Regions from separate parts of the Shigella dysenteriae genome, predicted to be linked through region 3. Evidence: predicted binding sites of a transcription regulator. Region 3 holds the regulator's gene; each other region holds the start of a gene.
What was found. Region 3 encodes CRP, which controls carbon source genes, mostly activating them, when cyclic AMP is high. Its sites were predicted from a motif close to ATGTGANNNNNNTCACAT; they were not measured.
Positions count from the first base shown of each region.

Region 1 (5,290 bases), 950 kb from region 3:
CCCTTCGGGCAACACGCCAAACGCTTCACCAATGGTCGCCAGCGGAATGCCAATACGCTGAGCAATTTTGATAATTGCGACATATCGCAACACATCACGTTTATATCGGCGCTGATTGCCGCTATTACGGACACTGGTAATCAACCCTTTGCTTTCATAGAAATGCAGCGCCGATACCGCCACACCGCTGCGTTTCGCCACTTCGCCGGGGGTTAGCAGCGCTTTAATGCGGGGTAATTTCTTTTCCATAAATCGCTTTACCTCAAGTTAACTTGAGGAATTATACTCCCCAACAGATGAATTAACGAACTGAACACTGAAAAGAGGCAGATTTATGTCCCATCAGAAAATTATTCAGGATCTTATTGCATGGATTGACGAACATATTGACCAGCCGCTTAACATTGATGTCGTCGCAAAAAAATCAGGCTATTCAAAGTGGTACCTGCAACGGATGTTCCGCACGGTGACGCATCAGACGCTTGGCGATTACATTCGCCAACGCCGCCTGTTACTGGCCGCCGTTGAGTTGCGCACCACCGAGCGTCCGATTTTTGATATCGCAATGGACCTGGGTTATGTCTCGCAGCAGACCTTCTCCCGCGTTTTCCGTCGGCAGTTTGATCGCACTCCCAGCGATTATCGCCACCGCCTGTAGTTTTATTGCCCGCGCGTTAACTCCCGCGCGGGTAATTGCTCCATCCATTGCATAAACACCTGCGGCGGCATCGCCTTCGCAAAGAACCATCCCTGGCAATAGCGCACACCGCGTTTGCGCAGCCAGTTAACCTGCTCCTCAGTTTCGACGCCTTCAGCGATCGTTTTTAACCCCAGGCTGTGCGCCAGCTCGATGATATGTTCAGCAATCAAATGACTGGTTTTATGGGTGGTCAGCGTCTCAACAAACGATTTATCGATTTTCAAAATATCGACATTCAATGATTTAAGGTTATGCAAGTTAGAGTAGCCAATACCAAAATCATCAATTGCCACTTCGTAACCGGCCTGGCGGAAAGCCAGAATAATCGGCGTCATTTTTTCGACATCAAGAAATGCATGCTCAGTCACTTCAAATTTAATTTGCTGTGGACGCACCGCGTATTGCTCTGTTTTCTGATTGGTTCGCGCTATCAACCGTGACGTATGAAAATCGGAGGCCGACAGGTTAATAGAAACATAGCGATCGGCATGTGTTGCCAAGTACGCGCCCAGATCGCGGAAGACATTATCAATAACATAATCAGTTACCTGTTCGATCATCCCCTCCTTTTCTGCCAGCGGAATAAACTCTGCCGGATTCATTACTTGCCCCTGCTCACCAGGCCAACGTAATAACGCTTCAGCACCGATACATTTTTCTGTTTTGATATCGATTATTGGCTGGTAATAAAGGCAAAGTTGATGTTTTTCGAGGGCGCGTTGCAATTTGCATTTGGGAGACAAATAGTTTTGTCGAATACGTAGCCAGAGTAATAGCAGAACAAGACTCCCCAAAATACCGGCGGGTAACGCAAAAATAAGATGATTATAAAAATGGGCTATAAGACGTTGATATGAAGTCGCAACAATGGCTGCAATTGGGCGTTTTGTCGAATAAACTGTCGCATATAAATAGCCATTTCTTTGTACGGTTAAATCCTTCAAATGAATCAGCGGAGAAAACGTTGCTGCCGAGGCCTCGTTGCTTAACGAGAAAAAGGTTTTCGTCACCGTATCATACACACCCCATTGCAATGTCGGGTCATCAGACATCACTTCACTCCAGAAGAGAGGGTTGATAACCGCCACATAATTTCCCCGCTGCATATAGGTCATTTTATAGCCAGAGAAAAAAGGCGTATCGCGGTAATAATAGATAGAAACGTTAGGTTCACGCTTATAATCGGCCGGTGCAATCGTATAGCCGTTTACAGGCGCTATCAGTGATGAGCATACAAAATGGTTATCACGGGCATAGATCAATTCATTAATATAAAGATAGCCACGAATAATATTTAACATTCGCTTTTGATGGGCTGGAGAGCAAACTTGCCCCTGATAGCGTTCTGCTGCATCGCTCACTAAATCTGCCTGGCGAATGACCAGCTCGGATTTATCCAGTGCCAGTTGAGCAAAGGTTCGGAGCTGATTATTCACTTCTGATTTTGCCCAAAGGAAGGCAATCCATAGCGAAAGAATGATGGGAAAGAGAACTAAAAAGATAATGCCCGGCAACGCCAGTAATTGGTGTCGTGCACGATGACTCATTGCTATCAATTTCCTGCCTGTTTATACCCGGCCATTGCAAGGTGAAACCCTGGCTACCGACGTCTTTAGATAAATCTTACGGTATAAATAGCACTTTTGCCTGATTTGAAATTGATACCTTTGTAATCGTCACCTGGATGAAAATAATTCATTGATATTCAAAATTAATTTTCTACAGGAATACAGAGGCGGCGGGAAGATATACCCTTAATGCCACTGAAAAACCACATAATCTGTACAGCAATAAAAGTCACGTCCTAATATGGCTAACAAACAATCAATTGTGATATAGTTCACAAAATTAATGAAACAAACAGAGTGTTTCATTTTTGTGTTCTGCAAGCCCCGCGATAGCCAGAGTGTACCACGCCTCCCGTGAACAACGCCGCGCTGTCCAGGGCATCGGCTCTTTTCAGAGGAATTGTTTGATGGCTACCCTCACCACTGGCGTGGTTCTTCTTCGCTGGCAACTTCTTAGTGCCGTAATGATGTTTCTGGCCAGCACGCTCAACATCCGTTTTCGTCGGTCTGATTATGTCGGACTTGCAGTGATCAGCAGCGGTCTGGGCGTGGTTTCCGCCTGTTGGTTCGCTATGGGGTTGCTTGGCATCACAATGGCGGACATCACCGCTATCTGGCACAACATCGAGTCGGTGATGATAGAAGAGATGAATCAGACACCGCCACAATGGCCAATGATTTTGACCTGATTTCACTTTCTTGACTTTTATCCCTTCACAAGCGGTCGATGAATAGCTTCCTCGGCCGCCCTATCATCACATATCGCACTTTCTTTTAATCAACGCTTGAAGGTGTTGTACGCTTAGCATCTTCACTATCTTCGCCACCCCCTTGCTGAATTTTATACAAATGAGCAATTTTTGATAGTTCAAAAATATGAGTAAGGCTAGGATAAAAAGAAATAAATTGCACTACCTAACGACACCGTAATATTTTCAATAATTATCAAGGAGAAGATCGTGCCGATAATATTTAGTCCAAATACATTAAAAATGGAACAATATCATGGCGACAGGGTTAAAATGGAGAAATACAATTCAAATCCATTTCAATTCAATGCAGTTTATTATACAAATATTGATGATTTTAAAAACCTCTTAAAGGACCTTATTAATACCATGACGAATGGAAAAGTCGAGTTTAATTCCGAGCAATTATCTAAACTCATGGCAGAAATAACCTCTTTCGAGTCCAATCTTGATGGAACCCCCAAAGATATAAATTTTATCTCTCAAAATGAACATCTACGCCAAACTGTATCCATCAGACAAGATGGGCTATGCACGAAAATAACACTCATTGTAGAAGAAACCCATTTTGATATAGACCATGGCGATATCTTACATGGAAAAAAATGGAGTGAAACAAGAGTGCTGCCTGAAGAATTAAACATGGCTATTGTTGTTGAAAACCTTAGAAACTTACCACACAGTTAAACAAAGTTGAGCAACATGAAATAGAGAGATTATAGAAGATATAAACCGGTACAAATTGCAAAATCAGATATTTTGTAAAATCCGGTATAATAAATTAATGAGAGTAATAATCCTTGAATATTTCAGGAGCCGAAATTCATTTTCGACTCCTGGACGCATATGTTTCGCGTTGAGAGATCTCAACACAAAAGATGCAGATTCTTAGAACGGAATATCGTCATCAAAGTCCATCGGCGGCTCGTTAGACGGCGCTGCCGGAGCGGACTGCTGCGGGCGAGACTGCGCGCCGCCGCTGAACTGATTGCCACCCTGCGGCTGCTGAGGCTGACCCCAACCACCCTGCGGCTGACCGCCACCGATATTGCCACCTGCAGGAGCGCCACCACCCTGACGACCACCCAGCATCTGCATAGTGCCGCCAACGTTCACCACAACTTCTGTGGTGTAGCGATCCTGACCAGATTGTTCGGTCCATTTACGGGTACGCAGCTGACCTTCGATATAAACCTGAGAACCTTTACGCAGATATTCGCTGGCCACTTCTGCCAGTTTGCCGAACAGCACAACGCGGTGCCATTCAGTCTGCTCTTTCATCTCGCCGGTCGCTTTATCACGCCAGGATTCGGAAGTAGCCAGCGTAATGTTGGCAACTGCGCCACCATTTGGCATGTAGCGTACTTCCGGGTCCTGACCCAGATTACCAACGAGAATAACCTTGTTTACGCCTCTGCTGGCCATGTTCGTGTCTCCTGAAAAAAAATCGTTCTGAATAAGTGTAAACGCGCGATTGTACCATTACCAATAGCGCTTTTACTATGTTGTGACCTCGGTTCCGGGAAACAAACCTGGCCAGACATTGTTACACAACACTCCGGGTAATGCATTCCAATACTGTATATTCATTCAGGTCAATTTGTGTCATAATTAACCGTTTGTGATCGCCGGTAGCACCATGCCACCGGGCAAAAAAGCGTTTAATCCGGGAAAGGTGAATGGATAAGATCGAAGTTCGGGGCGCCCGCACCCATAATCTCAAAAACATCAACCTCGTTATCCCCCGCGACAAGCTCATTGTCGTGACCGGGCTTTCGGGTTCTGGCAAATCCTCGCTCGCTTTCGACACCTTATATGCCGAAGGGCAGCGCCGTTACGTTGAATCCCTTTCCGCCTACGCGCGGCAGTTTCTGTCACTGATGGAAAAGCCGGACGTCGATCATATTGAGGGGCTTTCTCCTGCCATCTCAATTGAGCAGAAATCGACGTCTCATAACCCGCGTTCTACGGTGGGGACAATCACCGAAATCCACGACTATTTGCGTTTGTTGTTCGCCCGCGTCGGCGAACCGCGCTGTCCGGACCACGACGTCCCGCTGGCGGCGCAAACCGTCAGCCAGATGGTGGATAACGTGCTGTCGCAGCCGGAAGGCAAGCGTCTGATGCTACTCGCGCCAATCATTAAAGAGCGCAAAGGCGAACACACCAAAACGCTGGAGAACCTGGCAAGCCAGGGTTACATCCGTGCTCGTATTGATGGCGAAGTCTGCGATCTTTCCGATCCGCCGAAACTGGAACTGCAAAAGAAACAT
Region 1 is NZ_CP055055.1:247,406-252,695, reverse strand. Features, by position in the region: gene soxR (redox-sensitive transcriptional activator SoxR) at 1-249, opposite strand, end outside; gene soxS (superoxide response transcriptional regulator SoxS) at 335-658, shown strand; gene pdeC (c-di-GMP phosphodiesterase PdeC) at 661-2,247, opposite strand; gene HUZ68_RS01305 (YjcB family protein) at 2,676-2,957, shown strand; gene HUZ68_RS01300 (hypothetical protein) at 3,228-3,704, shown strand; gene ssb1 (single-stranded DNA-binding protein SSB1) at 3,906-4,442, opposite strand; gene uvrA (excinuclease ABC subunit UvrA) at 4,697-5,290, shown strand, end outside.
Region 1: the regulator CRP is predicted to act here: its motif matches at 2,529-2,546, upstream of HUZ68_RS01305 (YjcB family protein).

Region 2 (5,290 bases), 1.2 Mb from region 3:
AACGAGTTATTACCCTGTTTGCTGTACTGCTGATGGGCTGGTCGGTAAATGCCTGGTCATTCGCCTGTAAAACCGCCAATGGTACCGCTATCCCTATTGGCGGTGGCAGCGCTAATGTTTATGTAAACCTTGCGCCTGCCGTGAATGTGGGGCAAAACCTGGTCGTAGATCTTTCGACGCAAATCTTTTGCCATAACGATTATCCGGAAACCATTACAGACTATGTCACACTGCAACGAGGCTCGGCTTATGGCGGCGTGTTAGCTAATTTTTCCGGGACCGTAAAATATAGTGGCAGTAGCTATCCATTTCCGACCACCAGCGAAACGCCGCGGGTTGTTTATAATTCGAGAACGGATAAGCCGTGGCCGGTGGCGCTTTATTTGACGCCTGTGAGCAGTGCGGGCGGGGTGGCGATTAAAGCTGGCTCATTAATTGCCGTGCTTATTTTGCGACAGACCAACAACTATAACAGCGATGATTTTCAGTTTGTGTGGAATATTTACGCCAATAATGATGTGGTGGTGCCTACTGGCGGCTGTGATGTTTCTGCTCGTGATGTCACCGTTACTCTGCCGGACTACCCTGGTTCAGTGCCAATTCCTCTTACCGTTTATTGTGCGAAAAGCCAAAACCTGGGGTATTACCTCTCCGGCACAACCGCAGATGCGGGCAACTCGATTTTCACCAATACCGCGTCGTTTTCACCAGCGCAGGGCGTCGGCGTACAGTTGACGCGCAACGGTGCGATTATTCCAGCGAATAACACGGTATCGTTAGGAGCAGTAGGAACTTCGGCGGTAAGTCTGGGATTAACGGCAAATTACGCACGTACCGGAGGGCAGGTGACTGCAGGGAATGTGCAATCGATTATTGGCGTGACTTTTGTTTATCAATAAAGAAATCACAGGGCATTGCTAATGCAGGTACGCAATATTACCTGAAGCTAAAAACCTGCACGTTAGCCCTTTGTAGGCCAGATAAGACGCGTCAGCGTCGCATCTGGCATAAACAAAGCGCACTTTGCCGACAATCCGAACTGAGCCTGCCATTGGCAGGCTCTGGTGTTCTTTTACGCTACCATGCTAATAATCAGCACAATAATCAGCCCAACCACGGAGTTGACCAGCTCCAGCAGACCCCAGGTTTTCAACGTGTCTTTTACTGACAGGTCAAAGTAACCTTTGAACAACCAGAAAGATGCATCGTTAATGTGGGTGAGGGTGTTGGAACCCGCAGCCGTCGCCAGCACCAGCAGCGCCGGATTCACGCCAATCAGCTGACCAGTTGCTGGATCAAGGATTGCAGCACTGATAATCCCGGCGGCGGTCATCGCCGAAACGACACCCTGACCCGTCGCCAGACGAATTAGCACAGTGATCAGCCATGCCATAATGTAGGGCGAGATATTGCCGTGGGACATCAACATGCCGATGGTGTCGCCAATGCCGGTGTCGATGATAGTTTGCTTCAGCACGCCACCCGCACCGATGATCAGAATCACCATTGCAATGCTTTTCACCGCACTTTCAAAAGCGTTCATCACCCACTGCATGTCATGACCACGTGCGGTGCCAAAGAGTACGAATGCAACCACCATCGCAATAAACATTGCAATCGGCGAGGAACCGATAAAGTTAACCACTTCCCAGGCAGGGGTATCTTTTACCAGCCAGATATTGGCGATGGTGGTAGAGATCATAATGATCGCCGGGATCAGCGGCACCAGAATCGAAACGCCGAAAGAGGGCAGATTGTTCATATCTACCGGTTGATCTGCTTTCAGGAATGATGGCGTTGGGCGCTCAAGATTGCCGAGGAACTTCGGCAGGATCAGACCTGCGCAGATTACACTTGGGATCGTCACCAGTACGCCATAGATATAAACCATCCCCATATCTGCGCCATAAGCATTCACCAGCGCCACCGGACCCGGCTGCGGTGGGAACAGTGAATGTGCGGTAGTGGCAGCTGCTACTGCCGGGATCGCCAGTTTCAGGAACGGAATTTTAGCTTCGGCGGCAATGACAATAACCAGCGGCGCTAACATGATAAAGGCCACTTCATAGAACATCGCCAGACCAAAAATCAGGCCGATGATAATCACCGACAGCTGTACATAGCGCAGACCGAGACGCGCCAGCAGCGTATGTGCTATCTGGTGAGCCGCGCCGGAGTCGACCATCAATTTACCGATGACCGCACCGAACACCACGATGATAGCCAGTTCCCCCAGCGTGTTGCCGAAGCCCGCTTTCATGGTGTGCAGCAGCGACATCAAATCCATGCCCGCCAGCATCCCGACGGACAGCGCCGCCACCAACAAAGCCACCATTGAATTGATTTTGAACTTCAAATTCAGTACCAGCATCAGACCAATGCCGAATACCACCCAGAGAATGTTAAGCACATGCATAACGTTTTACCTTACCTGGTTGAACCGTTGTTATTTTGGGCGACATGTTATGTAAATTGGTCAACCATTGTTGCGATGAATGTCACATCCTCTGATCAATAACCATCGATTACCTTTTGCTGCAATTTGCAGCAACAACCAGGAGAGTGAAATTCTTGTGATGTGGTTAACCAATTTCAGAATTCGGGTTGACATGTCTTACCAAAAGGTAGAACTTATACGCCATCTCATCCGATGCAACGCCACGGCTGCGGTCTGGTTGTTCATCCGGATACCTAAACAACTCCAGGGTTCCGCGTCTCTTTGCTGTGGAACCCACTATGTGAAAGAGGAAAAATCATGGAACAGACCTGGCGCTGGTACGGCCCAAACGATCCGGTTTCTTTAGCTGATGTCCGTCAGGCGGGCGCCACTGGCGTGGTTACCGCGCTGCACCATATCCCGAACGGCGAAGTATGGTCCGTAGAAGAGATCCTCAAACGCAAGGCGATCGTTGAAGACGCAGGCTTGGTGTGGTCTGTCGTAGAAAGCGTACCAATTCACGAAGATATCAAAACCCACACTGGCAACTATGAGCAGTGGATCGCTAACTATCAGCAGACTCTGCGCAACCTGGCGCAGTGCGGCATTCGCACCGTGTGCTACAACTTCATGCCGGTGCTCGACTGGACCCGTACTGACCTCGAATACGTGCTGCCAGACGGCTCCAAAGCTCTGCGCTTCGACCAGATCGAATTCGCTGCATTCGAAATGCATATCCTGAAACGTCCAGGCGCGGAAGCGGATTACACCGAAGAAGAAATTGCTCAGGCAGCTGAACGCTTCGCCACTATGAGCGACGAAGACAAAGCGCGTCTGACGCGTAACATCATTGCCGGTCTGCCGGGCGCGGAAGAAGGGTATACCCTCGACCAGTTCCGTAAGCACCTGGAGCTGTACAAAGATATCGATAAAGCGAAGCTGCGCGAAAACTTTGCCGTCTTCCTGAAAGCGATTATTCCAGTTGCTGAAGAAGTTGGCGTGCGTATGGCGGTTCACCCGGACGATCCGCCGCGCCCGATCCTCGGCCTGCCGCGCATTGTTTCCACCATTGAAGATATGCAGTGGATGGTTGATACCGTAAACAGCATGGCGAACGGTTTCACCATGTGCACCGGTTCCTACGGCGTGCGTGCTGACAACGATCTGGTTGATATGATCAAGCAGTTCGGTCCGCGTATTTACTTCACCCATCTGCGCTCCACCATGCGTGAAGATAACCCGAAAACCTTCCACGAAGCGGCGCACCTGAACGGTGACGTTGATATGTACGAAGTGGTGAAAGCGATTGTTGAAGAAGAACACCGTCGTAAAGCGGAAGGCAAAGAAGACCTGATCCCGATGCGTCCGGACCACGGTCATCAGATGCTGGACGACCTGAAGAAGAAAACCAACCCAGGTTACTCCGCAATTGGTCGTCTGAAAGGCCTGGCCGAAGTTCGCGGTGTCGAACTGGCGATCCAGCGCGCTTTCTTTAGCCGTTAATATCCACCGGCATGGCTGCGCGCCGTGCCGGTTCCTTCTTCCTTGCCGTCACTCTCTGAAGACGGATTCTGGAGTTTACGATGACTACTATTGTTGACAGCAATCTGCCGGTTGCCCGCCCGTCATGGGATCATTCTCGTCTGGAATCACGCATTGTGCATCTCGGTTGCGGGGCGTTTCACCGCGCGCACCAGGCGCTGTATACCCATCATCTGCTGGAAAGCACCGACAGCGACTGGGGCATCTGCGAAGTTAACCTGATGCCAGGCAACGACCGCGTGCTGATCGAAAACCTGAAAAAACAGCAACTGCTGTACACCGTAGCGGAAAAAGGCGCAGAAAGCACCGAGCTGAAAATTATCGGTTCGATGAAAGAAGCGCTGCATCCGGAAATCGACGGCTGCGAAGGTATTCTCAACGCGATGGCGCGTCCGCAAACGGCGATTGTCTCTCTAACGGTCACGGAAAAAGGCTACTGCGCTGATGCGGCAAGCGGTCAACTGGATCTCAATAACCCGCTGATCAAGCACGATCTGGAAAACCCGACTGCGCCGAAGTCTGCAATTGGTTACATCGTCGAAGCCTTGCGTCTGCGTCGTGAAAAAGGGCTGAAAGCGTTTACTGTCATGTCCTGCGACAACGTGCGTGAGAACGGTCATGTGGCAAAGGTCGCGGTTCTGGGGCTGGCTCAGGCGCGTGATCCGCAGCTGGCGGCATGGATTGAAGAGAACGTCACCTTCCCGTGCACCATGGTTGACCGCATCGTTCCGGCGGCGACGCCAGAAACCTTACAGGAAATTGCTGACCAGCTGGGTGTTTACGACCCGTGCGCCATTGCCTGCGAACCCTTCCGTCAGTGGGTGATTGAAGATAACTTCGTTAATGGTCGTCCGGACTGGGATAAAGTGGGCGCACAGTTCGTTGCAGACGTTGTGCCGTTCGAAATGATGAAGCTGCGTATGCTGAACGGCAGCCACTCTTTCCTGGCGTACCTCGGTTACCTCGGCGGCTATGAAACTATTGCCGACACCATGACTAACCCGGATTATCGCAAAGCGGCCTTTGCCCTGATGATGCAGGAACAAGCGCCAACGCTGTCGATGCCGGAGGGTACGGACCTGAACGCCTATGCGACGCTGCTGATCGAGCGTTTCAGCAACCCGTCTCTGCGTCACCGTACCTGGCAGATTGCGATGGACGGCAGCCAGAAGTTACCGCAGCGTCTGCTGGATCCGGTGCGTCTGCACCTGCAAAACGGCGGCAGCTGGCGTCACCTGGCGCTGGGCGTGGCTGGCTGGATGCGTTACACCCAGGGCGTGGATGAGCAGGGTAATGCCATTGACGTGGTCG
Region 2 is NZ_CP055055.1:509,510-514,799, forward strand. Features, by position in the region: gene fimH (type 1 fimbria D-mannose specific adhesin FimH) at 1-899, shown strand, start outside; gene gntP (gluconate permease GntP) at 1,073-2,416, opposite strand; gene uxuA (mannonate dehydratase) at 2,756-3,940, shown strand; gene HUZ68_RS02475 (fructuronate reductase) at 4,021-5,290, shown strand, end outside.
Region 2: the regulator CRP is predicted to act here: its motif matches at 2,487-2,504, upstream of uxuA (mannonate dehydratase).

Region 3 (5,290 bases):
GGTAAAAGGTCAGGGCAGCCGAATCTGGGATCAGCAAGGCAAGGAGTATGTCGATTTCGCGGGTGGCATTGCAGTTACGGCGTTGGGCCATTGCCATCCTGCGCTGGTGAACGCGTTAAAAACCCAGGGCGAAACTCTGTGGCATATCAGTAACGTTTTCACCAATGAACCGGCGCTGCGTCTTGGGCGCAAACTGATTGAGGCGACGTTTGCCGAACGCGTGGTGTTTATGAACTCCGGCACGGAAGCTAACGAAACCGCCTTTAAACTGGCACGCCATTACGCCTGTGTGCGTCATAGTCCGTTCAAAACCAAAATTATTGCCTTCCATAACGCTTTTCATGGTCGCTCGCTGTTTACCGTCTCGGTGGGCGGGCAGCCAAAATATTCCGACGGCTTTGGGCCAAAACCGGCAGACATCATCCACGTTCCTTTTAACGATCTCCACGCAGTGAAAGCGGTGATGGATGATCACACCTGTGCGGTGGTGGTTGAGCCGATCCAGGGCGAGGGCGGTGTGACGGCAGCGACGCCAGAGTTTTTGCAGGGCTTGCGCGAGCTGTGCGATCAACATCAGGCATTATTGGTGTTTGATGAAGTACAGTGCGGGATGGGGCGGACCGGCGATTTGTTTGCTTACATGCACTACGGCGTGACGCCGGATATTCTGACCTCTGCGAAAGCGTTAGGCGGCGGCTTCCCGATTAGCGCCATGCTGACCACGGCAGAAATTGCTTCTGCATTTCATCCTGGTTCTCACGGTTCCACCTACGGCGGTAATCCTCTGTCCTGTGCAGTAGCGGGCGCGGCGTTTGATATCATCAATACCCCTGAAGTGCTGGAAGGCATTCAGGCGAAACGCCAGCGTTTTGTTGACCATCTGCAGAAGATCGATCAGCAGTACGATGTGTTTAGCGATATTCGCGGTATGGGGCTGTTGATTGGCGCGGAGCTTAAGCCACAGTTCAAAGGTCGGGCGCGTGATTTCCTGTATGCGGGCGCAGGGGCTGGCGTAATGGTGCTGAATGCCGGACCGGATGTGATGCGTTTTGCACCGTCGCTGGTGGTGGAAGATGCGGATATCGATGAAGGGATGCAACGTTTCGCCCACGCGGTGGCGAAGGTGGTTGGGGCGTAAATACGAAGCATCAGGCAAAAGATGTCGGATGCGGCGTGAATGCCTTATCCGATGGTTTAGCCTGCATTACGCCTTCGAATCCCGCAACTTGCGACTCAGCCAAATCCCGTGATGCGGTCGCTGACGCCATGCCATCGACGAAATGGTGTGCATGGTGTTCAGATGACCAATAACCCGCTGTAAATGCTGCTCCAGCGTACCTGCCGCGCCTTCGTGCGGCTGCATCTCCGGCGCATCCATGATATTGGCATCGCCAGAACTACCCGGTTCGTCATACTCCAGTCGCTGCTGACAACGCTGAATGGCGATTTCACAAGACTGTAAATACTCTTGTGCCAGTTCAGGTGGCAATGCCCGGTGTTCCCGCGCCAGCGTGGTCATGGCATTAATATGCTCAACAATAAACTGGCTGTGCGTTACCCACAGTTTCATATCTGCCAGATAATGGCTGTTGAACGCTGGTTCCTGCATCGCCTGATTCAATGAGTTATACAGAGTGTTATGTGCCTGATTTACCCGCATTCGCTGCCAGGCCAGTGGCGTAGGTTGCGGATCCTCGCTCAGAATCAAGCGAATCGCTTCCTGATAGGCTTCTAAAGCGTCATGGGCGTTTTTACGCAATAACCCGCTCTGCCACTGCGGCCACAGCCAGACGGTACCACCGAAAGCAATTAAACAACCAATAATGGTATCGATAAGACGCGGAAGGATGTACTGCTCACCGTTCAGCCACAACAGTTGCAGGGTATACACTGCGGTAATAGTAAAACCGACCGTCGCCCAGCCGTAGTTTTTGCGCAATATCAGGTAGCTGGCAAGGGTGGTAATCAGCATCAAGGTCAGGGTGTAACCTTCGGGAATTTTAAAGTGCAGCGCCACGCCCGCAATGATTAACCCGACCACGGTTCCCACGGAGCGATTCACAATCCTCAGACGGGTTGCACCATAGCCATTTTGCGTCACCAGCAATACCGTCATCAGGATCCAGTACGACTTCGGCAGATGCAGCGCGGTGCCCATCAGGCTGGCAACGCTTAACATCACACTGAGTCGTCCGGCATTGCGTAGCGCCGGAGACTTTAGTGACAGATAACTTTTCAGCGCCGGAAGTAACGGCATTCGCCGCTGTTTATCGGCCAGTAAGTCACGGGCATAGAGCGGTTTTTGGGTGCGCAGCACGCGGGCGATGCGGCTGAAATGCCAGTAGCAGAATTGCCCAACCGGATTATCCGGATGCTGGCGGGCGATTTTTTCCAGTGCGCCAATTTGCTTTTCCATCGTAAAACGCGTTGGCAGGCGATGGTAAAGAATGTCATCAGCCAGCACGCGCAGGCGAGCGGCGACGGTTTGCGCATTCCAGCGGATAACTTCTTCCGCATGGCTACGCTCGACCAGCTTTTGCACCTCTTCCGGCTGATGCAAACTGACCGAAATATGTTCCTGTAAATCCAGCGCCTCCTGGAAAATACGCAGCATCCGCTTGTAATCAGTATTATTTTGCGCGGAAAGCATATGCATTTGCTGATAGCACTGGGTAATTAGATCGACCGCTTTTTGCTGGCGCACCAGCAGCGGCGGCAGCGCTTTTTCAGGGTCGGTGTGCTGGGTAAGCAGGCTGTATTTGGCTTCACAATAATCTGCCAGTTCACGGTACAGCAGACTTAGTGACTCGCGCAGCGGTTGTTCGCGCCAGATCCAGAACCAAAACCAGTTAAACAATCCGTACCAGAGAGTGCCCAACGCATAGATGAGCAACGGTTCCCAGACCGGCATGTATCCCGCCAGACTGAGGGTAAAAATGGCTGCCAGCAGCGATGCGGGAAGCAATTTTGCGTGCAATGGCCCCAACTCAGCAGTGACGCCAAGTACCAGCGTTAATCCGGTCAGCAAAAAGGGCAGGGGAACATCTTTTGCCAGTAGCAGCTGTGTCAGTAAGCTACAGGTGGCAAACAGCGACGCACCAATGATTAAGCGTTTGAAAAAACGTTTATGAGGCGTATCAAGGCCCGCAATATTGCAACAGGCAGGAACGAGAGAGAAGAGCAGACCGAATCGTAATTCGCCAAGCATTAACCCAACGGCCACGGGCAAACATAGCACCAGCGTTTGTCGAAGTGCATAGTTGATATCGGGGTGATAAATCAGTCTGCGCCACATCGGGGGAAACAAAATGGCGCGCTACCAGGTAACGCGCCACTCCGACGGGATTAACGAGTGCCGTATACGACGATGGTTTTACCGTGTGCGGAGATCAGGTTCTGATCTTCAAGCATCTTCAGAATGCGTCCCACGGTTTCACGAGAACAGCCGACAATCTGACCGATTTCCTGACGGGTAATTTTGATTTGCATACCGTCCGGGTGAGTCATAGCGTCTGGTTGTTTTGCCAGATTCAGCAGAGTCTGTGCAATGCGGCCCGTCACGTCGAGGAACGCCAGGTTGCCTACTTTCTCTGAAGTGACTTGCAGACGACGCGCCATCTGTGCAGACAGACGCATCAGAATGTCCGGGTTTACCTGAATCAATTGGCGAAATTTTTTGTACGAAATTTCAGCCACTTCACAGGCGGTTTTCGCACGTACCCATGCGCTACGTTCCTGGCCCTCTTCAAACAGGCCCAGTTCGCCAATAAAATCACCCTGATTCAGATAGGAGAGGATCATTTCTTTACCCTCTTCGTCTTTGATCAGCACTGCCACAGAGCCTTTAACGATGTAGTACAGCGTTTCCGCTTTTTCACCCTGGTGAATAAGCGTGCTCTTGGATGGGTACTTATGAATGTGGCAATGAGACAAGAACCATTCGAGAGTCGGGTCTGTTTGCGGTTTGCCAAGCACCATGCGCGGTTATCCTCTGTTATAAGCTTTCTCCAGAGCCAGATAACGCCGCTGTCTCTGGATTGCCGAAATATGCTTCCCGCTACCTGGGAAGGGGCTATCAACTGTACTGCACGGTAATGTGACGTCCTTTGCATACATGCAGTACATCAATGTATTACTGTAGCATCCTGACTGTTTTAGCATAGCTTTCGCTTTGTGTCTCCTGGTGTCTCGCTTCAGCATGACCCAGGTCGCCTTCCGTTGCGCGATTTGGTTAGTACGCGTACTCTGTCAGGAAAATTGACGCAGTGGAGTAGCAAAAATGCAAGCGCGAGTGAAGTGGGTCGAAGGGTTAACTTTTCTGGGCGAATCCGCCTCTGGTCATCAGATTTTAATGGACGGCAACTCAGGCGATAAAGCACCAAGTCCGATGGAAATGGTGTTGATGGCGGCGGGTGGTTGCAGTGCCATCGATGTGGTTTCGATCCTGCAAAAAGGGCGTCAGGATGTGGTCGATTGTGAAGTAAAATTGACCTCTGAACGCCGCGAAGAGGCACCACGCCTGTTTACGCACATTAATCTACATTTTATCGTCACCGGTCGCGACCTGAAAGACGCAGCGGTTGCGCGTGCGGTTGATCTCTCTGCCGAGAAATATTGTTCAGTGGCGTTGATGCTGGAAAAAGCGGTGAATATTACTCACTCGTATGAAGTGGTTGCCGCGTGATTTAACTATCCCGTTGTGAAGCCGGATAGTATTTTATCCGGCGTAATAGCAGAGTTACTCGATTTTCTTTCCTTCCATCAATCGTTGCACCAGCGGCAGCATAATTAATTCCATTGCCAGACCCATTTTGCCGCCGGGCACCACTAACGTATTGATGTGGGAAATGAATGAGCCTTGCAACATCGCCAGCAGCCAGGGGAAATCGATCCCTTCCAGATTACGAAAATGGATCACCACAAAGCTTTCATCCAGCGACGGGATACCTTTTGCCGCGAACGGGTTTGAAGTGTCGACGGTGGGAACGCGCTGGAAGTTAAGATGGGTGCGGGAAAACTGCGGTGTGATGTAGTTGATATAGTCTTCCATTGAACGCACTACTGAGTCCATCACTGCTTCTCGTGAGTGCCCGCGCTCGCTGGTGTCGCGGATCAGTTTTTGAATCCACTCAAGGTTAACGATAGGCACCACGCCGACCAGTAAGTCCACATGCTGCGCAACGTTATGCTGTGGCGTGACTACGCCGCCGTGTAAACCTTCATAAAACAGTACATCAGTGGGTTCTGGTAAAGGTTGCCAGGGGGTGAATGTTCCCGGTACCTGATTCCA
Region 3 is NZ_CP055055.1:4,368,834-4,374,123, reverse strand. Features, by position in the region: gene argD (bifunctional acetylornithine/succinyldiaminopimelate transaminase) at 1-1,138, shown strand, start outside; gene HUZ68_RS20980 (YccS/YhfK family putative transporter) at 1,205-3,295, opposite strand; gene crp (cAMP-activated global transcriptional regulator CRP) at 3,346-3,978, opposite strand; gene HUZ68_RS20970 (OsmC family protein) at 4,280-4,684, shown strand; gene HUZ68_RS20965 (phosphoribulokinase) at 4,739-5,290, opposite strand, start outside.